Linked DNA regions of Variovorax sp. PBL-E5. The protein of the gene in region 1 binds, or shares a complex with, the protein of each later gene. Links are inferred from orthologs where the notes say so. Each region holds a gene or a part of one and is shown on either strand. Other genes may lie near its edges. The genes, in order: trxB and trxA.

Evidence for each region.
Region 2: the proteins of trxB (region 1) and trxA are in contact, whole or in part, in a crystal structure (PDB 1F6M), measured with the Escherichia coli proteins. The link is inferred for Variovorax sp. PBL-E5 from one-to-one orthologs.

The regions. Positions count from the first base shown.
Region 1 is NZ_LR594671.1:4,229,907-4,241,503, forward strand. The notes cover bases 5,618-8,521. They hold trxB (thioredoxin-disulfide reductase), read left to right. Parts: upstream 5,618-6,546; coding sequence 6,547-7,497; downstream 7,498-8,521. Other genes in these bases: WDLP6_RS20525 (Crp/Fnr family transcriptional regulator), read right to left, coding at 5,706-6,380; rpmB (50S ribosomal protein L28), read left to right, coding at 7,792-8,025; rpmG (50S ribosomal protein L33), read left to right, coding at 8,037-8,210; WDLP6_RS20545 (DesA family fatty acid desaturase), read right to left, coding at 8,302-8,521. Also shown: WDLP6_RS20500 (ABC transporter permease subunit), read right to left, coding at 1-24; WDLP6_RS20505 (branched-chain amino acid ABC transporter permease), read right to left, coding at 35-964; WDLP6_RS20510 (replication-associated recombination protein A), read right to left, coding at 1,209-2,501; outer membrane lipoprotein chaperone LolA, read right to left, coding at 2,542-3,174; WDLP6_RS20520 (DNA translocase FtsK), read right to left, coding at 3,188-5,575; more of WDLP6_RS20545, read right to left, coding at 8,522-9,516; WDLP6_RS20550 (RsmB/NOP family class I SAM-dependent RNA methyltransferase), read right to left, coding at 9,648-10,919; WDLP6_RS20555 (DUF1653 domain-containing protein), read left to right, coding at 10,995-11,231; purN (phosphoribosylglycinamide formyltransferase), read right to left, coding at 11,218-11,597.
Region 2 is NZ_LR594671.1:3,007,490-3,018,869, forward strand. Bases 8,612-11,298 are described here. They hold trxA (thioredoxin TrxA), read left to right. Parts: upstream 8,612-9,632; coding sequence 9,633-9,965; downstream 9,966-11,298. Other genes in these bases: WDLP6_RS14675 (PD-(D/E)XK nuclease family protein), read right to left, coding at 8,612-9,505; rho (transcription termination factor Rho), read left to right, coding at 10,152-11,298. Outside these bases: WDLP6_RS14650 (hypothetical protein), read left to right, coding at 548-1,012; WDLP6_RS14655 (hypothetical protein), read left to right, coding at 1,169-1,930; WDLP6_RS14660 (hypothetical protein), read right to left, coding at 2,083-2,376; WDLP6_RS14665 (TIGR03862 family flavoprotein), read right to left, coding at 2,467-3,705; WDLP6_RS14670 (UvrD-helicase domain-containing protein), read right to left, coding at 3,702-6,956; more of WDLP6_RS14675, read right to left, coding at 6,953-8,611; more of rho, read left to right, coding at 11,299-11,380. UniProt on the Escherichia coli protein: Participates in various redox reactions through the reversible oxidation of its active center dithiol to a disulfide and catalyzes dithiol-disulfide exchange reactions.

The DNA.
Region 1 (11,597 bases):
GACGAGGTTCTTGCTGTTCTTCATGTCGCGCTCCTCAGGCCCGGTCCGCCACACGCTCGCCGAGCAGACCCGAGGGCCGCAGCGTGAGCATGATGATCAGCACGATGAAGGCGAAGATATCGCTGTAGTTGCTGCCCAGCACGTCGCCGGTGAGCGCGCCGATGTAGCCCGAGCCAATGGCCTCGATCAGGCCCAGCAGGATGCCGCCGACGACCGCGCCGGCCAGGTTGCCGATGCCGCCGAAGACCGCTGCGGTGAAGGCCTTGAGGCCGGGAATGAAGCCCATCGCGTGCTGCGCGATGCCGTAGTTGGAGGCGTACATCACGCCGGCGATCGCGGCCAGCACCGCGCCGATGATGAAGGTGGCCGAGATGACCATGTCGGGCCGAATGCCCATCAGCGCGGCGACGCGCGGGTTCTCGGCGGTGGCGCGCATGGCGCGTCCGAGCTTGGTGTAGTTGACCAGCCAGCTGAGGATCGCCAGGCAGATCGCGGTGACGCCCAGGATCATGACCTGCGTGGGCGAGATCACGGCGCCGCCCAGGTGGATCGGCGTGGTCGACAGCAGGTTGGGATAGGCCTTGTTGGTCGGCTTCCAGATGATCATGGCCAGCGTCTGCAGCAGGATCGACATGCCGATGGCGGTGATGAGCGGCGCCAGCTTGGGGCTGTTGCGCAGCGGCCGGTAGGCGACCTTCTCGATCACGAAGTTGAGCGTGGCCGCGACGATGCAGGCGATGATGAGCGAGACGATCAGGATGAGCCAGCCGGGCGCGTGCGGCCACGCATCCTGCATGAGGCCGATGATGGTCCAGCTGGTCAGCGCCCCGACCATGAGGACTTCCCCGTGCGCGAAATTGATGAGGTTGATGATGCCGTACACCATGGTGTAGCCCAAGGCTATCAAGGCGTACATGCTGCCGAGAACCAGACCGTTGATGATCTGCTGCAGCAAGATGTCCATAGCGAACTTCCCTTTTTGTTGGCGACACCCTCGAGAGATGCCTGACGCTGACCGCGCGCCGGGTCGGCGCCGTGGTTTCCCCTTAGCAAAAAACCCGCCAGCATGTGTCGGCGGCGGGTTTGTGGGCGGGATTGTAGTCACGCGGGCGCGCCAATCCGGTGCCCAAACGACGGGGTTTTCCCGCTGGCGCAAGGCGCGCCGGCGATGGCGGTGCAAGCCGATATCGGCGAGCGGAGCCTGCGTATCAGCCGCCGGTGTCGGCGTTGCGCTTTCGCAGTTCGCGTAGCTTCTCCGCAATGCGGATTTCGAGGCCGCGCTCGACCGGCCGATAGAAGGGCTGCGGTTCGAGGCCGTCGGGCATGTAGCGCTCGCCGGCCGCGAAGCCGCCCTCCTCGTCGTGCGCGTAGCGGTAGCCCTTGCCGTAGTCGAGTTGCTTCATCAGCTTCGTTGGCGCATTGCGCAGATGCATGGGCACCGGCCGCGTGCCGTCGGACTTGATGAGTGCGCGGACCTCGTTGTAAGCCTTGTAAACCGCGTTCGACTTGGGCGCGATCGCGAGGTAGACCACGCATTCGGCGAGTGCCAGTTCGCCCTCGGGCGTGCCGAGGCGCTCGTACACCTCGGCGGCATCGAGCGCGAGCCGCAGTGCGCGCGGGTCGGCCAGGCCGATGTCCTCGCTGGCCATGCGCACCAGCCGGCGCGCCATGTAGCGCGGGTCGGCGCCGCCGTCGAGCATGCGCACGAACCAGTAGAGCGACGCGTCGGGATCGCTGCCGCGCACGGATTTGTGCAGCGCGGAGATGGTGTCGTAGAACTGCTCGCCGCCCTTGTCGTAGCGGCGCATGCGCTCGCCCAGGACGCGCAGCAGCCATTCATCGGTGATGGGGTCGAGCTTCTCGGCGCCGGCTGCGACGGCGAGCGTCTCGAGAGTGTTGAGCAGCCGCCGCGCGTCGCCGTCCGCATAGGCCACGAGCCGGTCGATGGCCGGCGCATCGATGGCAGGCACGGCCTGGATGGCCTGGGCGCGCGCCACGATCTGCTTCAGGTCGCCTTCGTCGAGCGGCTGCAGCACGTAGACCGCCGCGCGCGACAGCAGCGCCGAATTGACCTCGAAGGACGGGTTCTCGGTGGTCGCGCCGATGAAGGTGAAGAGGCCCGACTCCACGTGCGGCAGGAACGCATCCTGCTGGCTCTTGTTGAAGCGGTGGACCTCGTCGACGAAGACGATGGTGCGGCGCTGCTCCAGCCCATCGCGTGCGGCCGTCGCGCGTTCGACCGCCTCACGGATGTCCTTCACGCCGCCGAGCACCGCGCTGATGCTGAGGAACTGCGCATCGAAGGCATCGGCCATCAGGCGCGCGATGGTGGTCTTGCCGGTGCCGGGCGGGCCCCAGAGGATGCACGAGTGCGGCTGCCCCGACTCGAAGGCGATGCGCAGCGGCATGCCGGGGCCGAGCAGCTGCTGCTGGCCGATGACCTCGCCCAGGGTCTTGGGACGCAGGCGTTCGGCCAGGGGTTGGTGGGCAGGTGCGGCCACGGGCGGCATCCTCAGCGAAGACCGTTCGGCCGCGAGGCGCTCACTCGCGCAGCACGTCCGCGCCGGCCGGCGCCTTGAACGAGAAGGTGCCGGCGGGCAGCGCAGGATTGACTTCGACCTTGCTGAACTTCAGCACCGAGCGCTGGCCGAAGTTGTCGAGGATCTCGAGCGCGGCGAGTGCATCGCCCTGGAAGCCGATCTGGACGCTCTGCAGCTGGCCGTCCTTGTTCTTCGGCGTGGCCTTCACCCATTGCAGGCCGTCGCGCTCGGGCGCAGCCTCGAGCGTGAAATCGGCCTGCAGGGCACGCAGGTCGGGCGCGGCGGCGATCAGCGCGGCCGGCGTCGAGCCCAATGCCTGCGACTGCTTGCGCTGCGTGACCTGGTTCAAATCGGCGTCGTAGAGCCAGAGCGTCCGGCCATCGGCGACGATGCTCTGGGCGAAAGGTTTCTTGTAATCGAACTTGAACTTGCCGGGACGCTGGAATTCGAAGGTGCCGCTCGACACCTTGTCACGCGAGGCCTGGCCGTCCTTGGACGGCGCCGTCACGGTCTGCGTGAACTCGGCACGGCCCGATTTGGCGGTCTTCACAAAGGCTTCGAGGCTTTCCATGCCGCCGGCCCACGCGCCGCCGGCCAGCGCGGCGAGCATCGCAGCGGCCATCCACTTCTTCATCATCATCGACATGTCATTCCGTTCTCGAAGGAACCAGGATCTCGCGCTGGCCGCTGCCGCTCATCGCGCTCACCAGCCCGGCGTTCTCCATGTCCTCGACCAGGCGCGCGGCGCGGTTGTAGCCGATCTTGAGATGGCGCTGCACGAGCGAGATGCTGGCCTTGCGGTTCTTGAGCACGACCTCGACCGCCTGGTCGTACATCGGATCCTTTTCACCGCCGTCGCTGCCGCCCTCGCCGAGCAGGTCGCCATCGCCGTCCACGGTGCCACCTTCGAGCACGCCTTCGATGTAGTCCGGTTCCCCTTGCGACTTGAGGTAGGCGACGACACGGTGCACCTCTTCGTCGCTCACGAAGGCGCCGTGCACGCGCACGGGCAGCCCGGTGCCGCTGGGCATGTAGAGCATGTCGCCCATGCCGAGCAGCGCCTCGGCGCCCATCTGGTCGAGGATGGTGCGCGAGTCGATCTTGCTGGACACCTGGAAGGCAATGCGCGTCGGGATGTTGGCCTTGATGAGGCCGGTGATGACGTCGACGCTGGGCCGCTGCGTGGCGAGGATCAGGTGGATGCCGGCCGCACGGGCCTTCTGCGCGAGGCGGGCGATGAGTTCCTCGATCTTCTTGCCGACCACCATCATCAGGTCGGCGAGCTCGTCGATCACGACCACGATGTGCGGCTCACGCCCGAGCGGTTCGGGGCTGTCGGGCGTGAGACTGAAGGGGTTGTAGATGAACTCCTCGCGTGCCTTGGCCTCGTCGATCTTGACGTTGTAGCCCGCGAGGTTGCGCACGCCCAGCTTGCTCATGAGCTTGTAGCGGCGCTCCATCTCGGCCACGCACCAGTTGAGGCCGTGGGCGGCCTGGCGCATGTCGGTGACCACCGGCGCGAGCAGGTGCGGAATGCCTTCGTAGACCGACATCTCGAGCATCTTGGGATCGATCATCAGCAGCCGGACGTCGCGCGCCTCGGCCTTGTACAGCAGGCTCAGGATCATCGCGTTGATGCCGACCGACTTGCCCGAACCCGTGGTGCCCGCGACCAGCACGTGCGGCATCTTCGCAAGATCGGCCACCACCGGGTTGCCGACGATGTCCTTGCCGAGGCCCATGGTGAGCATCGACTTGCCTTCGTTGTAGATCTGCGAGCCGAGGATTTCGCTGAGCTTGATCGACTGCCGCTTGGCATTGGGCAGTTCGAGCGCCATGAAATTCTTGCCGGGAATGGTCTCGACCACGCGGATCGACACCAGCGAGAGCGAGCGTGCGAGGTCTTTCGCGAGGTTGACGATCTGCGAGCCCTTGACGCCGGTGGCCGGTTCGATCTCGTAGCGCGTGATCACCGGACCGGGCGAAGCGAGCACCACGCGGACCTCGACGCCGAAGTCCTTGAGCTTCTTCTCGATCAGGCGCGAGGTCATCTCCAGCGTGTCGGCCGAAACGGTCTCCTGGCGCGTCTGCGCGGCGTCGAGCAGGTCGACCTGCGGCAGCTTGCTGTCGGGCAGTTCGCGGAACAGCGGCTTCTGGCGTTCCTTGGCGACGCGGTCGCTGCGCGGCACCTCGGCCAGGGCGGGCTCGATCTGCACCGGCGGCGAAGGGGCGCGGCGCTTGGCGCGCGGCACGACGCGCAGTTCTTCGTCGGGCGACTCGAGTTCGCCGCCGTGAAAGCCGGAAGCCACTTCCTCGCGTTCGCGCACGGCCTGCTTGCCCATCGCGATGTCCTGGGCGATCTCGCGCTTCTCGCGCCGCGACTCGAACAGCGAATAGACGCGCGAGCCGATGCGTTCGGCGATCTGGCTCCACGAAAAGCGGAACACCAGTGCCGAGCCGATCACGCCGCCCGCGATGGCGATCAGCGCCGAGCCGGTGAAGCCCATCCACTTCACGCTCAGCGGCCCGACGAAGTAGCCGAGGATTCCGCCGCCATGGCCGGGCAGGCGGAATTCGAGCCGGTAGAGACGCGACCATTCGAGCACCGCACTGGCACACAGCAGCAGCAGCAGGCCGAACCAGAATGCCAGGCGGCTGCGATTGAAACGGCCGCGGGGCGGCTGGTCGGCAGGCGCCGTCTCGCCGCCGCGCAGCCATCCGGCCAGCGACGACAGCCACACGCGCAGGCCGGCCGCCAGGCACCACCAGACCGAGTAGCCGGCCAGGAAATAGCTCGCATCGGCCAGCCACGCGCCGATGCGGCCGCCCCAGTTCTTGATGTCACCGCCGGTGCCCGATGTTGACCAGGCCGCATCCGAGGGCGTGAAGCTCAGCATGGCGAGCAGCCAGAACAAGAGGAGGACGAAGCCGGCGATCAGCGTGATCTCGTGCGCAAAGCGCATCGCGCGCTGCCGCACCGGCTGCGACTCGGCAGACGACGATGTCTGTTGAAGGGTATTGAGCGAGTAGGTCATGGGCGACAGGACGACCGGCCCGCGCGCGCGAGCCGATGACCTATGGAAACTACAACGAAGTCGATCGCGGCCGCGTTGTCAGGGCCGGCGACATGAAGGCCGGTGCGCTGCAGCGCCGCCGGCCGGAGAATCAGGCGAGCGATGAGAGTCGTTCCTTGACGATCATCGACCCGTCGGGTTGGGTCTGCACGAAACCGCGCTCCTCGAGGTCCTTCATGACGCGGCTCACCATTTCGCGCGAGGCGCCAACCATCTTGGCCAGATCCTGGCGCGAGATCTTGTCGCGCACCTTGAGATTGCCGGCGCCATCGTCGATCGCGAACTCGAGCAGGGAACGCGCCACGCGGCCGTAGACGTCCATCAGCGCGAGCGATTCGATCTTGCGATCCGCATGGCGCAGGCGCGCGACCAGGCCGCGCATGATGTTGTACGACATCGAGGAATTCTCGGGCAGGCAACGCGCGAACGCCTCGCGGCCGAGCATGAGCACGTCGGTCTGCACTTCGGTGCGCACGGTCGCGGAATGCGGCTCGTCGTCGATCATGCTCATTTCCCCGATATAGTCGCCAGGCTGCAGTGTGGCGAGGATCACCTCACGGCCGCGGCTGTCGGTGCTCATCACGCGGGCTCGCCCGGTCAGGATGATGTAGAGCGCATCGGACTTCTTGCCCTGCTCGACCACCACCTCGGCGCGCTTGAAGCGTTTCTTGATGATCGCATCCGCAATGCTCGCGGATTGCGTTGGCGTCAACGCAGCGAACAGCGGCACGCGGCGAAGCAATTCAAGGTTGGAAAGCATCGACATTCATCAATCCCCGAGTACCGTGCGATTCGCAAACCCATGGATTAATACAATCGCACGCATTGAAAACACCCCACGCCCGGTCTTGAACCGAACGGTGATACTCCATATCTATCACCCTGAAAATGTACACGCTGCTGCAGCGTAACTGATAGGTTTTCTACGCATCATGTCCACCCCACGCCACGCGAAGGTCCTCATTCTCGGCTCCGGCCCGGCCGGCTATACCGCGGCCGTCTATGCGGCCCGTGCCAATCTTCAACCCATGCTGATCACCGGCATCGCCCAGGGCGGCCAGCTCATGACGACGACCGAGGTCGACAACTGGCCGGCCGACGTCCACGGCGTGCAGGGACCGGATCTGATGCAGCGCTTCCTGGAACATGCCGAGCGCTTCAAGACGCAGATCGTCTTCGACCACATCAACAAGGTCGACCTGAGCAAGCGCCCGTTCACCCTCAGCGGCGATACCGACACCTACACCTGCGACGCGTTGGTGATCGCCACCGGCGCCTCGGCCAAGTACCTCGGGCTGGACTCCGAGCAGCACTTCATGGGCCGCGGCGTGTCGGGCTGCGCCACCTGCGACGGCTTCTTCTACCGCGACCAGGAAGTCTGCGTGATCGGCGGCGGCAACACGGCCGTGGAAGAGGCGCTGTATCTGTCGAACATCGCCAGCAAGGTCACGCTGGTCCATCGGCGTGACAAGTTCAGGGCCGAGCCGATTCTGATCGACAAGCTCAACGAAAAGGCGGCAGAGGGCAAGATCGAGCTCAAGGTTCACAACACGCTGGACGAGGTGCTGGGCGACGACTCGGGCGTGACCGGCATCCGCCTCAAGAACACCCAGACCGGCGCCACAGAACAGCTCGACCTCAAGGGCTGCTTCATCGCCATCGGCCACCATCCGAATACCGACATCTTCCACGGCCAGCTGGAAATGAAGGACGGCTACATCCTGACCAAGGCGGGCCTGCAGGGCTTTGCGACCATGACCAGCGTGCCTGGCGTGTTCGCGGCCGGTGATGTGCAGGACCACGTGTACCGACAGGCGATCACCAGCGCGGGCACGGGCTGCATGGCGGCGCTCGATGCGCAGCGCTTCCTCGAACAAGAATAGAGCTCGCCCCCAGGCTGCGCGCACTTCGTGTCGCTTCGCCTACCCCCTGCCGGGGGCAACACCGGCGGACCGGCTGAGCCGGATCCGCGGTGTTTCACCAACGGGCCTGACTGCGCCGGCCGTAGCTGCATGACGGGTCGGCTATAATCTTTGGCTTTGCTGAATCTGGCGCCTTGGTGCGTCCCGGCAAGTCGGGGTACCGCCACCCGTTTCTGGCGAGGTCAAGCTGCAAACCACCCCGAACGCCCACAGCGTTCCGTCAAAGGTGCCAGCTGTTCAAGAAAGAGTGTCCTCATGGCACGCGTATGCGAAGTAACGGGCAAGGGCCCGATGGTCGGAAACAACGTTTCCCACGCCAACAACAAAACCAAGCGCCGGTTCCTGCCGAACCTGCAATACCGTCGTTTCTGGGTCGAGACCGAAAACCGCTGGGTTCGCCTGCGTGTTTCGAGCGCCGCATTGCGGCTGATCGACAAGAACGGCATCGACGCCGTGCTCGCAGACATGCGCGCACGCGGCCAAGCCTAAGGAGCTGAATCATGGCAACGAGCAAAGGCGGACGCGAAAAGATCAAGCTGGAATCCACCGCGGGTACCGGCCACTTCTATACCACCAGCAAAAACAAGAAGACGATGCCTGAAAAGATGTCGATCATGAAGTTCGACCCCAAGGCACGCAAGCACGTCGAATACAAGGAAATCAAGCTGAAGTAATTCGGCTGGCTCCAATAAAAAAACCCGCTGAGATCCAGCGGGTTTTTTATTGTCCGCCACGTTCGTGGCCGGCGAAGCCTGGGGGCGAGCGTCAAGCTCTTGCGGAACGCAGACGGGTGGAAAACTCCCGCAAGCCGGCGATGCCACTGGCTTCCGCCCGATGGCACCAGGCGGCCAGATCGGCCGCCAGCTGCTCGCGCGATTGCGAGGTGTTGAGCCACAGCTGCCGCAGCTCTTCGCGCATCGTCACCATCTTGTCGAGCACCGGGTGGGCGGCACGTGCCTGCACCAGGTGCGAACGCGCGGCTGCGGGCACCTTGTCGTCGTCGCGGTGCAGCCAGCGCTTGGCGGCCTTCAGCACCGACAGGTCGGCGCCCTTGGCCTTGAGCTGCGCCAGTTCGCCCTTGGTGGTGCGGCGCATTTCACGCGCATAGCGCGCCATGACTTCGTAGCGGTTGGCGATGACGGCCTCGAGGGTCTGCGCGTCGGCCACCGGCTGGATATCGCCGATCTGCAGCTTCGGCGGCACCTTCTTGACCTTGGCCCAGCCGATCTTCTGCATCATGCAGATGTAGATCCAGCCGATGTCGAATTCGTACTTCTTGACCGAGAACTTCGCCGAGGTCGGATAGGTGTGGTGATTGTTGTGCAGCTCTTCGCCACCGATGATCACGCCCCAGGGCGATACGTTGCGGCTCGCGTCGGGTGCCTCGAAATTGCGATAGCCCCAGTAATGCCCGATGCCGTTGATGATGCCGGCCGCGGTGATCGGGATCCAGAGCATCTGGACCGCCCAGACCGCCATGCCGAGCGCACCGAAGAGCGCCAGGTTGATGATCAGCATCAGGCCCACGCCCTGCCAGCTGTAGCGCTCGTACAGATTGCGCTCGAGCCAGTCGTCCGGCGTGCCGTGGCCGTAGCGCTCCATCGTTTCCTTGTTCTTCGACTCGGCGCGATACAGCTCGGCGCCGCGCCACAGCACTTCGTCGATGCCCTTGACCTGCGGGCTGTGCGGGTCTTCCTCGGTTTCGCATTTGGCGTGGTGCTTGCGATGGATCGCCACCCATTCCTTGGTGACCATGCCGGTCCCGAGCCAAAGCCAGAAACGGAAGAAATGCGAGGGAATCGGGCCGAGGTCCATGGCCCGGTGCGTTTGCGTGCGGTGCAGGAAGATCGTGACCGCCGCGATCGTGATGTGCGTGGTGACAAGCGTGTACAGCACGACCTGCCACCAGGTGAGATCCCATAAGCCGTGTCCGAGCCAGTCGATGGCCGCGCTCAGAACGGCAGAGTCAGGGGGCAACATTGAGTTCGGTACTCCATGGCCGCACGAAGGTGCAGCCTTCAGGTAATCAGCAATTTTAAAGGTTCGGCCCCGAAAAGGGGTCTAAATCCTTGATCGATTGTGAGTTTTCCCCCTTCTTTGGGGCCGCGCCCCTACTTCCGGTTCCACACGGCGGCAAAGAAGCCGTCGGTGGCGTGGCGGTGTGGCCAGAGCCGCAGGTAGCGCGTGCCGGCGTCACCGCCCGCGCACAGGCCTTCGGCGGCAGCCACCTTGAGGCCGGTCAGCAGCGGCGCGACCTCCTGAACCTCGAAATCGGGGTTCGCGGCGCCAAAGGTCTCGGCAATGGCTTCGTTTTCTTCCGGCAGCAGGCTGCAGGTCGCATAAACCAACCGGCCACCGGCTTTCACGAGGCGCGAGGCGCTCTGCAGGATGGCGGTCTGCTTGGCGGTCAACTCCTGGACCGACTGCGGCGACTGGCGCCATTTCAGGTCGGGATTGCGCCGCAGCGTGCCGAGGCCCGAACAGGGCGCATCGACCAGCACGCGGTCGATCTTGCCCGCCAGCCGCTTGACCCGGTCGTCGCGCTCATGGGCGATCGCGGCGGGATGGACGTTCGAGAGCTTGCTGCGCGCCAGGCGGGGCTTGAGCGCATCGAGCCGGTGGCCGGACGTGTCGAAGGCATAGAGCCGGCCCGTGTTGCGCATCGTGGCGCCGATCGCCAGTGTCTTGCCGCCTGCACCGGCGCAAAAATCCACCACCATTTCACCGCGCTTGGCGTCGAGCACCAGTGCGAGCAGCTGGGAGCCTTCGTCCTGGACCTCGACCGCGCCGCGCACGAAGGCATCGAGCTTGGTGAGGGCCGGCTTGCCTTCGATGCGAAGTCCCCAGGGCGAGAACGGCGTCGCTGCGGCCGGGATGGCGGCCTGCGCAAGTTCCTTCTGCACGTCGGGGCGCTTGTCGGTGAGCGCGTTGACGCGCAGGTCGAGCGGTGCCGGCTGTTGCAGGCTGCGCACCAGCGGCCAGAACTCGGCGCCGAGTTGCGCCTTGAGCGGCGCCACCAGCCATTCCGGCAGGTTGTGGCGGTGGCGTTCGAGGAGATCGTCCTCCTTGACGCCGTCGCAGTTGTCGAGCCAGCGCTTCTCTGTATCGTTGAGCGCGCTCTTGAGGAAATCGCGCGGGCCGTGAAAGCCCAGAATGGCCATGCGCCGCTCCTTCGACCCGCTGCCCGAGGGCGACAGGTGATCGAACAGCAGCTTCTTGCGCAGCACGGTGTAGACCGTCTCGGCCAGCGTGGCACGCTCGCGCGGCCCCAGCTCGCGGTGGTCGCGAAAGAAGCGGGAAACGACCTGATCGGCAGGATGATCGAATTTGAGGACCAGGCCGACCAAATCGGCGCAGGCCTCGAGCAGGGCTTTGGGGTGCATGCCCCATTGTCTCAGCGGCGGCGCCCTGCCAGTCCCGGCCTCCCAGCCTCGAACCCTTCGAAAGAATCGACCCCCATGAAAGACGACGACCTCCCTCCCCTGATCGAAACGCCGCCCGGCCGCTACCGCCATTACAAAGGCGGCGAGTACGAAGTGCTCGGCACCGTTCGCCACAGCGAGACGCTGGAACCGATGACCTTGTACCGCGCGCTCTATGGCCAGCGCGGCCTCTGGGTGCGGCCTGCGGCGATGTTCGGCGAGACCGTGGACATCGATGGCCTTCGGCGCCCGCGATTCGTCAAGCTGGCGTAGCAGGCGCAGGTCGCGCCAGCCATGCCGCGATCGCCTGCGGGTAAACCCGATGCTCGTGCGCCAGCACACGGGCCGCGAGCGTATCGGCCGTGTCGTCCGGCATCACCGGCACCGCCGCCTGCGCCAGGATCGGGCCGTGATCGAGTTCGACCGTGACCTCGTGCACCGTCAACCCCGCCACGCGGCAGCCCGCCTCGATGGCGCGCTGATGAGTACGCAATCCGGGAAAGGCCGGCAGCAGCGACGGATGGATGTTGAGAAGCCGGCCTTCGTAGTGCGCGACAAAGGCCGGCGTGAGGATGCGCATGAATCCCGCGAGCACCACCAGCGTCGGCGCCTGGGCGTCGATCGCCCGCGCCAGCGCGC
Region 2 (11,380 bases), 1.2 Mb from region 1 along the record:
TAGGATTCGCCCACTCGGGGCCGGAGGTGGAGCACCCGACCCCCGTCACTACGCATCGGCCTCAGGCCATCCCGGCCGCCTCCCGGCCGACGTGGTTGCGAGTAGGCGGAGCCCCAGGGCGACCCCGAAGCCCGCATTCGCGCTAGGAGGCGTCGAGGGCGCCGGGAAGGCCCAGGGGTCACTGGGACGGCTTGGAGCCGCATAGGCCGAATGCGGGCGCCTGAGCACACCTGCGATCACCTGCGCACCCATGGGTCCTGACACGTCCCAAGACTCCCGGCGCTCGCCGCCGTCCCGGCCCCCGCAAGCGCCACCATCGTCCCCGGACCCCCGGGGCGCCATCGACCTCAACGAGCCCGCCCGGGCCTCATGACCTCCTATGCCCCTCAGACATCCCGAAGCCCTGCCGCAATATCGAACGTGCCCAGACTGTGGCCGCTCCTTGCGCCTCTCATCCGAGAATTTCGCCCTCCGCAAGGGTCCCGGCCGCTACCCCTGGCAACCCTCCGCCTACGCTCCCCGGTGCAAGCTGTGCCAGCCGGCGCACTTGAAGGCTCTTCGGGCGGCGACCAAGGCAGCCCGGTATGTCAAGGAGGCCGAGCGACAGCGCATCGCCCGCGCCGCAATCAAGGCGGACCCGCGGTACTTCCCTGAGAACGTGCGCAACGTGGGGGCGGTTGCCCTTGCCAAGTCCATCGAGGCCGGCATACGACAGGCCCAAGCCGCGAGGGCCAGCAAGGAGGCCGAGCGGCTGCGACGCGCCGCACTAAAGGCCGAGACTCGGCGAATCCTGCGCAATGGCCGCCCCTATGACCCGGCAACGGACCCGATTAAGCAAATGATCCGTGCACGCCAAGACCACTACAAGGCGCGACGCCTCCGGGCTGGTCCTATGGTGTCCGCGCCGCCCGAGATCGCCGAGACCTCCCAGGTCGACCCGGACTACCTTCGTCTGCTTGAGGCGATTCGTGACCAGCACCGCCGAGAGGCAAAGGAGCCGAGAGGCGAATGACCGCCACCGGCCCGCGACCTCAGAGACGCTCTGCGTGTCGTTGGTACTTACGGTCAGCATGTTTTTGCTCAAGTGCGCACTGTGGCTGGCTAACTCAAGCACGCCTCACTAGTTTTGCGGTACGGTTTGCGAACTATCGTGGAGCAGCGAGGAAGCATGGCGAAATACCGAATCGACAGAATACGTATCCCCGACGAATTCCGCTATGCACTTCGCTCCGTGTCCGAGAATTTCGCAGAGCATGCAGAAATGGAACCGGGCAGCAACGGGATCACCCTGAAGGGCCTATCGCCGGAACAGTCGCTTGCCCATTCCGTCTTCTTGCTGACCTCGGAGGTTGACGAGTTGATCGACAACTTGAACATTGTGATGGGTGATCTGGAGGGCCTTTCGGAGGACCCGAGACACCTGCACGATCAAAACCCGTTCAATCGGTTTCAGTTCCTGTTTCGGATGTTCTTCTATGAGTACGCGCGTTTCGAGGACTTATTCGGCTACTTCACCAAGTGGCAGCAAGAGCAAGGCTTGCTAACCAAGGTGGAGCGAAAGCAATCCCGAGATGGCTTCTATGCGGCCTTCGAAGATGCTTTCCGCATCCGCAATGTCCTCGCTCACGATGCGGTCGAGTGGCGACAGTGCACCATGGAAATTGGCCTGCTTCAGGCTCTGGAGGCAACTGGACAGACAGCCATAGACTCAAAAGGTGTCGCGCTGAGTTGGAAGGATCATCTGGGGCCGATATGCACGAGATTTGCCGAAGCGTTCGTCCATATCGCGCATCCAATGAGAACATTCTGGAACATGGAGCTTGCGCACCTTGCACTGGCGCTCGTTAGCGAGGGCAGGCTGAAGAAGGCAAAGAAGCCGTTCGACGTTCAGCATCCCTCATTCCTGCGCTCAGGACGCCCGGACAGGTAGGTCACCGTATACTGTCAACTCTGTGTCAACCCGGAGCTTCCGACGCCCCTGACACAGTGCGAGTTTCCCTAGGGGAACCCGGCGCAACCGTGAGGCTCGTCAACCTCACATCATGCAGAAGCCGCGCTCACGCGCCGGCCTTCTGCGCACATTCAGGCCGCCGACTCTTCCGCAGACGGGTTCATGGCCAGCTTGGCCAACAGCGTCTCGGCCAGTGCCAGCGTCCGATGCTCCATGCTGGCCACGTGGTAGTGACCGAGCAAACGACCTTCATAGCTGATGGCCGCGATCTTGAAGTGGTGGCCGAGCGCGGTGGCGGCATCGTGCAGGCATTCGGCGATCGAGCGCAGGCCCTGCCCGGCGTAGCGCTCGTCCGCATTGCCGATGCTCACGCCGTAGTTGAAGTACCTCTCGCGGACTTTCTTGATGTCGACTTGGGGATGCATGCATGTTTTTCTTGTTGGCTGCCCTCGACGGGCTGCGCATTGTCCCCAACTCCGTGAACAAATGCACGTTAGCCAGAAGTATGCAATGTCCTATTTCCAATGCGATAGGACGCCTCGCGCCGCCGCCGCGCCGCTGGCCATCGACGCCGTCAGCAGGTAGCCGCCGGTCGGCGCTTCCCAATCGAGCATTTCACCCGCGCAGAACAGTCCTGGCTGCGCGATGCTCATCAGGTGGCCGTCGAGCGCATCGAAGCGCACGCCGCCCGCGGTGCTGATCGCTTCGTCGATCGGCCGCGGTGCGACAAGCTTGAGCGGGAGCGACTTGATCGCTTCGGCCAGGCGCTCCGGCGCATGCATCTCCTCGCGCGAGAGCACTTCGTGCAGCACGCCGGTCTTGATGCCCTCGAGCCCGAGGCGACTCTTCAGATGGCTGGCCAGCGAGCGCGAACCACGCGGATGCAGCACGGCCGCGCGCACCTGCTCGGCGCTGCGATCGGGCAGCAGGTCGAGCCTCAGCGTGGCGCGTCCGTTCGCGGCGATCTCGTCGCGCAGCAAGGCCGAGGCGGCATAGACCAGGCTGCCCTCGATGCCGCCGGCGGTCGCGATGAATTCGCCCTTGCGCGCAAAGCGGCGGCCACGGGCATCGCTGAACGAGATCGCCACCAACTTGAACGGCAGGCCCGCGAAGCGTTCGGCGAAATGCGCGCTCCAGCCGATGTCGAAGCCGCAATTGGCAGGCGCCAGCGCGGCGACCGCGATGCCGCGCTCGGCCATCCACGGTGCCCAGGCGCCATCGGAGCCGAGCCGCGACCAGCTCGCGCCACCGAGCGCGAGCACGACGGCATCGGCCTGCACCACGGCCTCGCCGGTCGGTGTCGCGAATCGCAGGGCCGTCGCGGGCCCGGTTGCATCGGGCCAGCCCGTCCAGCGATGGCGCATGTGGAACTGCACGCCCGCCTGCCGCAGCCGGTGCAGCCAGGCACGCAACAGCGGCGCGGCCTTCATGTCCTTCGGGAACACGCGGCCCGAGGTGCCGACGAAGGTCTCGGTGCCGAGCCCCTGCGCCCATTCGCGCAGCGCCTCGGGGCCGAATGCGCGCAGCAACGGTTCGAGCGCCTCGCGGCGCTCGCCGAAACGGCCCATGAAGATGTCGAAGGGCTCGGAGTGTGTGAGGTTGAGGCCGCCGCGCCCGGCCAGCAGGAACTTGCGTCCGACCGAGGGCATGGCGTCGTGCAGGTCCACACGCACGCCCTGCGCGCTCAGCACTTCGGCCGCCATCAATCCGGCCGGCCCGCCGCCGACGACGGCGACCTTCTTGTCGTTGTTCATTCGAGTGTCACCAGTTCGCCTTGTCCCGTGAGGAACGCGGCGCGCACCGTCTCGCCGGGGTAGGCGCCTTGTACCGCATCACGGTAACGCTGCAGCTGCGCGATCAGTTCCGCATCGCGCTCCGGACGGCCGGCGGATTTGTAGTCGAGCACCCACCACGCAGCGCTTTCGCGATGGTGCACGAGGCGATCGATGCGCAATGTCTGTCCCTCATGGACCAGCGTGACCTCGTTGCCATGCCAGTCGAGCGCATCGGGGTTCCAGGCCCATGCGCCTTCGCCCGAACGGATGCGTTGCGCCATCAGCGCGGCGGCACGCACGGCGCCCATGTCGAGCGCGAATTCGCGCGCCGCGGCGCGCACGTGGACCGCGGGCAGCGGCGCGCCGGGCTGGGCCCATTCGAGCAGCCGGTGCATGGCCTGGCCCAGCGCCGAAGCGCGCGTGCCTGCCGGCGACACCGTGCGCTCCCCGGTTTGCGCGGCCACAGCCGGCGGCGCCGCGGGCAGGGTCAGCATCTCGAACGCGGCAACTTCAGACGCAACGGCACCGGGCGCAGCATCCGGCGCATCGTCCACTGGTTCGCACCGGGGTGACAGGCGCGCCCACCAGCTCTGCGCATTGGGCCGCGCGGCGCTGACGCCCGACACGACCAGTTCGGCCCGGGCACGCGTGGTCGCCACGTAGAGCGCATTGATTTCCTCGCGATGCCGCGCGGCCTGTTCCTGCGCGAGGTCATCGACCGTGCAGGCCGGCGGGTTCTTCTCGCTCGCCATGAAGACGAAGCGCTCCGGCGCCGCCGCTTCGCCGGGCCACTTCACGAGCACGCCCATGGTCTGGGCGCGCTGCGCCGAGGCATCGGTGTCGAGCAGCAGCACCAGGTCGGCTTCGAGCCCCTTGGCGCCGTGGACCGTGAGCAGCTGCACCGCGTCGGCGGCCGCAATCGACGGCGCGCGGACACCGCCGGCACGCAGCGCACGCACCAGCGAATAAGGCGTTGCGAAGCGCGCGCCATCGATGTCCAGCGAAGCGGCCATCAAGCCGCGCAGATTGGCCAGCACGCCGGCACGCAGCGCCACGGGCGCGGCGGCGGCGAATTTCCCGAGCACGTCGGCATCGTGGTAGATGGCGCTCAGCGCATCGTGCGGCGGCAGCGCGGCCAGCCACTGCTGCCACAGCCGAAGGCGCGGACCGATGCCGGCCAGCGGCGCGGGCAGATCCTCGCCCTGCAGCAGATCGAACCAGCTCGCGGGCCGTGCACGGCGGCGCAAGGCCAGTTCCACCAGCGCATCGTCGTCGAGATTCCACAGCGGCGAGCGCAGCGCGCGCGCGAGCGACAGATCGTGATCGGGCGACACCAGCGCATCGAGCAGCGCCACCAGGTCCTGCACTTCGGGCGCGTCGTTGAGCTCGTTCTTCTCGGGCTGCTGGACCGCGATGTGCAGCTTGCGCAGTTCGTCCTGCAGCACCGTCAGCCGGCTGCGGCGGCGCGCCAGCACCATGATCCGGCTCGGCGCGAGGCCGCCCGCGATGCGATGCGCGATCCAGCGCGCGGCCTGTTCGCATTCCTTCTGCAGCAGCCGTTCCTCGGGCAGCACGCGCGGCATCGTGAGGCTGTCGCGCCACCGGAGCGCACCTTGGTCATCATCGGCGTCGTCGCCATCCGCATCAGTGGACGCGATCGCGTCGCGCGGTATCAAGGGCAGCTTGCGCACCCTGCCCGCGGCGCGGGATTCGGTCGTGTGCACGCGAAAGCCGCTGAACTCGCCGGCTTGCTGGGCCTCCTGCATCGCCTCGTTGACCAACGCCATCACGGCCGGCGCATTGCGGTGCGTGTGGTCGCAATGAAGGATATCGCCCTCGAGCCCCTGCTGCACGAAGGCCTGCGCCGCAAGAAAGACCTGCGGCTCGGCACGGCGAAAACGGTAAATGCTCTGTTTCGGGTCGCCGACGATGAACACGCCTGGCCTGCGCCCGACCGCACCCGCATAGCTGCCGAGCCAGCCGTGCAGCGCCTGCCATTGCAGCGGATTGGTGTCCTGGAATTCGTCGATCAGCAGATGCCGCACGCGCACATCCAGCCGCTCCTGCACCCAGCCCCACAGTTCCGCGTTGCCGAGCAAAAGATGCGCGGCCTGCTCGACGTCGTTCATGTCGACCCAGCCGTGCAGGGCCTTGACCTCGGCGAAGCAGGCGAGCAGAAGCCGCGTGAGGCGGGCCATGCGCTGCTGGTGCAGCCAGGCTTCGTGCTGTGCGCGTGCCGCACAGTACAGCCGCGCGCACTCCTGCGCGGCGCGCACGTCGGCCAGGCCGGCGAGTTTCTCGCTGAACTTGCGCGGCTCGCCCTTCTGCGTGAGCAGTGCATCGAGCACGCCGGCCGCGCGGCCTTCGGTCAACGCCTGCTCGAGTTCGATGCCCTTCTGCGAGAAGGTCGGCGCGCTCGCGCGTCCCAGCGCACGCGCGGCCGCCAGCAGCGCGGCGCGCGATGCAGGCTCACCGAGCAGCACATCGTCCGGCGACGCCGCGCCGGCATATGCGGGGTACATCAGGCCCATCGGCGTCACGGCCTCGTCGACCGCATCGTGCGCATCGGCGAGCGCGAATTCGACGCGCCGCGTGAGCGCATCGTCGAGCGCCTTCGCGGTCTGCGACCGGCCGTGCACCGCGACCAGCGCGTGGTAGTCGGCCGATGCCTCGGGATGGCCGGCGACGGCCGCCAGGAAGGGCCGCCAGACGCGCGCGCGCGCCTCGGTATCGTCTTCGAGCAGTTGGTAGTTGGCCGGCAGGCGCAGCCGTTCGAGCACCGCGACCGGCGCGCTTCGCAACAGGCTCGCGAACCAGGCGTGGAAGGTACGGAACTGCACCGGCCGGCCGCCGGCGAGCAAGGTCCGATAGAGCCCCTGCAGCCGCGGCGCCCTGGCCTCGGCCTGCGCGCGATCCATGCCGCGCATCACGAGTTCCGGCACCAGTTCCTGCACCGGGCGCTGCGCGAAGGCCTCGAGCCATTGGTCGAGGCGCTCGCGCATCTCGCCGGCCGCCTTCTTGGTGAAGGTGATCGCGAGGATCTCGTGCGGCGCGCAGGCGCCCTCGCCTTCCTCGAGCAGCGCGCGGAGGATGCGCGACACCAGCATCCAGGTCTTGCCGGCGCCGGCGCAGGCCTCGACCGCCACCGAGCGCCGCGGGTCGCAGGCGATCGCGTAGAAGCGCTCGCGCGAGACGTGCGCGCCGTTGTGTTCGTAGGCTGCGTCGGTCATTCGCCCAGTTCCCAGAAGTCCTTGCGGCACAGGCCGCGGGCCGTGCAGTGCTCACAGACCGAGCCTTCGCCGAGCGCCGGCAGGGCGGCGCCGTCGGCGATGCGCGCCAGGTCGTCCATCACGCCGGCCACCAGCGCGTCGCGCGCGGCCACGACGTCGGGCTGTTCGACCGTGCGCGTGCCCGATGCCTTTTCCCCGACGTTGACATAGGCTGCGCGCAGGCTGTCGTCGGGGAACAGGGCCGCGTAGAAAGCCAGCTGCGTGTCCTCGGTCGGGTCCTTGACGCGCTCGCGCGTCTTGTCGGCCGACTCGGTCTTGTAGTCGATCACGAAGGCCCGGCCGTCGGGCGTCGCGTCGACGCGGTCGAGGCGCCCGACCAGCTTCACACGGCCCAGCGCCACCTCTTTCCACGGCTCGGATTCGACGAACACCGCGCCTTCGCCGACCTCGTGCCCGGCGAGCCAGTCGAGATAGCTGTCGCGCACCGCGGGCCAGGCCGCCGCGAAGGGAAGGAACTCGGCCTCCGACAGGCCGAACTCCCGGGTCGCGCGCTCCTGTGCAGCGGCCATCATCGCGCGTCGCGCGTGCAGGTCGGTGGTCGGCGCCTCCTTCAAGGCCACGTGGAAATGGCCGAGCACGGCATGCAGCCAGTTGCCGAAGTCGCGCTTGTCGACCTCGGTATCGAGCTCGTCGCTGCTGCGCAGGCCAAGTTGCCGCAGGGCGAAGAAGCGATACGGACAGCGGCGCAAATCCTCGTAGGCAGTCGACGAGAGCGTGGCCGGCACGAGCGCGTTGCCGCGCGGCTGCGGCCGCGGCGTGGGCCGCGCAGCGATCTGCACGGGCAGGCGCGGATCGATGGCCTCGGCCGCCGCATGGTCGAGATGCAGCAATTGCACCAGCGGGCTGGGCCGCACCGGCTCGCCACTGGCATCGGCCTCGCGCCACAGCACATCGCAGCATGGTGCCTGCAGGGCGGTGGCCCATGCAGCGCGCTGCGCCGCTTCCAGCGCCTCGCGCGAAGGCAGCGACAGCGCGGCGCGCTGCGCCGGGCTCCACTCGCCGGGCGGCTCGGGCGAGGCCGGCAGGCGCTGGTCGTCGCAGCCCGGCATCACGACCGCGGCGAAGGCGCGGCCCAGCAGTTGGTGCAGCGGCAGAACGACGACCTGCGCGGCCTCGTCGGGGCCCGGCGCCAGCACGAAGCTCGCAGCCTCGAGCACATCGCGCGCCCAGGCGGTGAACTCGGCCAGGGTGCAGCGCGTGCCCCGCAGCTCGCCATCCTCGGCATCCAGATAAAGCGCGGCGATGACCTCGATGCCGACCACGTCGCCGGCCAGCGCGGCCCATTGGCCACCGGCCTCGAGCAGTGCGCGCGTTGCCTGCAGCCAGTCGCCGAGAGGGCGCGCACGCAGCAGGGTCGCACGCAGCGTCTCGACGTCGTTGGTGAAAGGCAGGACATCCAGGTCCTGCTGCTTGCCGCTGGCGGCAACGAACGCGCACCAGCCGTGCCAGTCGCGCATGCCGCGATCGCGCAGGCGCGCCTCGAGCATCCGGATGGCGAGGCCATCGAGCGCGCTCGCGCTCTTGAGCCAGTCGAGCACCTGGTCGCTGCTGGCGTCATGCGCGCAGGCGCGCAACGCGCTCATCAGCGTCGCAGCGGCGCGGGTGGTGGAAAGCTTCCAGCCGGTCTCGTCATGCAGCGACACGCCTTGTGCCACCAGTTGCGCGCTGATACGACGCGTCAGCGCGCGGTCCGTGGCCACCAGCGCCACCGGCGCGCGGCCCTCGGCCAGATGCCGCAGCACGCAGGCCGCGGCGCGCTCGGCCTCGTCCTCGGGGTCGGCCGCGGGATGCAGGGCCACGGTGCAGCCCGGGGCTTGCAGCGTCGCGAGCTGCAAATGGACGACGCGATCGTCGAGCAACGCGCAGAGCTTGCGGGTCAGCGGATCGCTCTGCAGGCCATCGAGCACGATCAGCTGGTCGACCTGCGCCAGCACGGGGTCGGTGAGCAGCACGTCCGTCGCGTAGCCCGAGTTGGTGGCCCATGCGAGCGCGATGCCGTTCAGCGCGCTCTCGATGTCGAACCATTCCGAGCCCTTGCCCGCTTCGATGACACCGCGCGCCTGCAAGGCCCAATCCGCACGTTCGTGCGGGCGTTCGGCCGCGGCCAGTGGCGCGAGCTGCAGGGCGATCTCGACCAGCCGGCCCGCCAATGCGATGCGCGAGGCTGCGAAACCCGCGCGGCCCAGCAGCGACTGTGCGGTGAGCAGATCGCGCGCTGTGTCGAAGGCGATGTCGTCGGCGCCCGGCGCGAAGCCGCCCGCACTGCGCGCCCAGTTGCGCGTGGTCTCGAAGCGCGGCGCGAACCCCGGCGCGCCGTGCGCGGCCCACAGCGCCCTTGCCGTCTGTATCAATTGACCGTAGGGCACGACCACCACGGTGCGTGCCGCGTGCAGCCGGCGCTCGGCCAGGAGGCGCGAAATCCGCGCGACGAGACCCTCGGCCGGATCGCACCACAGCGCGTGCGCGGGATGGCGCTCAGAAGGATTCATCGGGTGTTCTCGCAGGGCTTTGGCTATCGCGGCGATAGCGTCCGCGCCGACCACGCCGGCACTTGGTTTCTGTCACAATGACCTGCACTTTAGCTGCACCACCACTCAGCGCAGAAGGATTCATCCAATGGCCAGCGAACTCATCAAACACATCTCCGATTCCTCTTTCGAAGCCGACGTCCTCAAGTCGGGCAAGCCTGTGCTCGTGGACTACTGGGCCGAATGGTGCGGCCCCTGCAAGATGATCGCGCCGATCCTCGACGAGGTATCGAACACGTATGAAGGCAAGCTGCAGATCGCGAAGATGAACGTGGATGAAAACCGCGACATCCCCGCCAAGTTCGGCATCCGCGGCATTCCGACGCTGATGCTGTTCAAGGACGGTCAACTGGCGGCCACCAAGGTCGGTGCCATGAGCAAGGCCCAGCTCACCGCCTTCATCGATCAGCAACTCGCCTGAGGCCAGGACGCCTGCTGCCGGCGCGCAACGCGCCGGCAGCATTCTCTTTTTTCCTGTCATAATCCTGCGCAGATCACCGGCTCTTTCTGGGACCCGGTTCGAGTTCCCCGGTTTGTGAGGCATTTCTCGCCTCATTCCAAGCCTCCCCCTCCTGGTTTTCTAGATTTCCCCGCACGGGGTCATTCCATGCACTTAAACGAACTCAAGGCACTGCACGTGTCTGAAGTCTTCAAACAGGCTGAAGCACTCGAGATCGAAAACACCGGCCGCATGCGCAAGCAAGAGCTGATGTTCGCGATCATCAAGAAGCGCGCCAAGGCCGGCGAGCAGGTCTTTGCCGACGGTGTGCTGGAGATCCTGCCCGACGGCTTCGGCTTCCTGCGCAGCCCCGACACCAGCTTCACCGCCAGCACCGACGACATCTACATCAGCCCCAGCCAGGTGCGCCGCTTCAATCTGCACACCGGCGACATGATCGAGGGCGAGGTGCGCATCCCGAAGGACGGCGAGCGCTACTTCGCGCTGACCAAGCTCGACAAGGTCAACGACGGCCTGCCGGAGAACAACAAGCACAAGGTGATGTTCGAGAACCTCACGCCGCTGTTCCCGAAGGAGCAGATGAAGCTCGAGCGCGACGGCTTCAAGGGCGAAGAGAACATCACCGGCCGCATCATCGACATCATCGCGCCGATCGGCAGAGGCCAGCGCGCGCTGCTGGTGGCGCCGCCCAAGAGCGGCAAGACGGTCATGATGCAGCACATCGCACATGCGATCAGCGCCAACTATCCCGAGGTGCACATGATGGTGCTGCTCGTGGACGAGCGGCCCGAGGAAGTGACCGAGATGCAGCGCACCGTGAAGGGCGAGGTCATTGCCTCGACCTTCGACGAACCCGCCGCGCGCCACGTGCATGTGGCCGAGATGGTGATCGAGCGCGCCAAGCGCCTGGTCGAACTCAAGAAGGACGTGGTGATCCTGCTCGACTCGATCACCCGCCTCGCCCGCGCCTACAACAACGTCGTGCCCTCGTCGGGCAAGGTGCTCACGGGCGGTGTGGATTCGAATGCGCTGCAACGCCCCAAGCGCTTCCTCGGTGCCGCGCGCAACGTCGAAGAAGGCGGCTCGCTCACCATCATCGGCACCGCGCTGATCGACACCGGCAGCCGCATGGACGAAGTGATCTTCGAAGAGTTCAAGGGCACCGGCAACTCCGAAATCCACCTCGACCGCCGTCTCTACGAGAAGCGCGTGTTCCCCTCGATCCAGCTCAACCGCAGCGGCACGCGCCGCGAAGAGCTGCTGCTGGCGCCCGAGATCCTGCAGAAGACCCGCATCCTGCGCCAGCTCATGTACAACATGGACGAGATCGAGTCGATGGAACTCATGCTCAAGAACATGAAGGCGACCAAGACCAA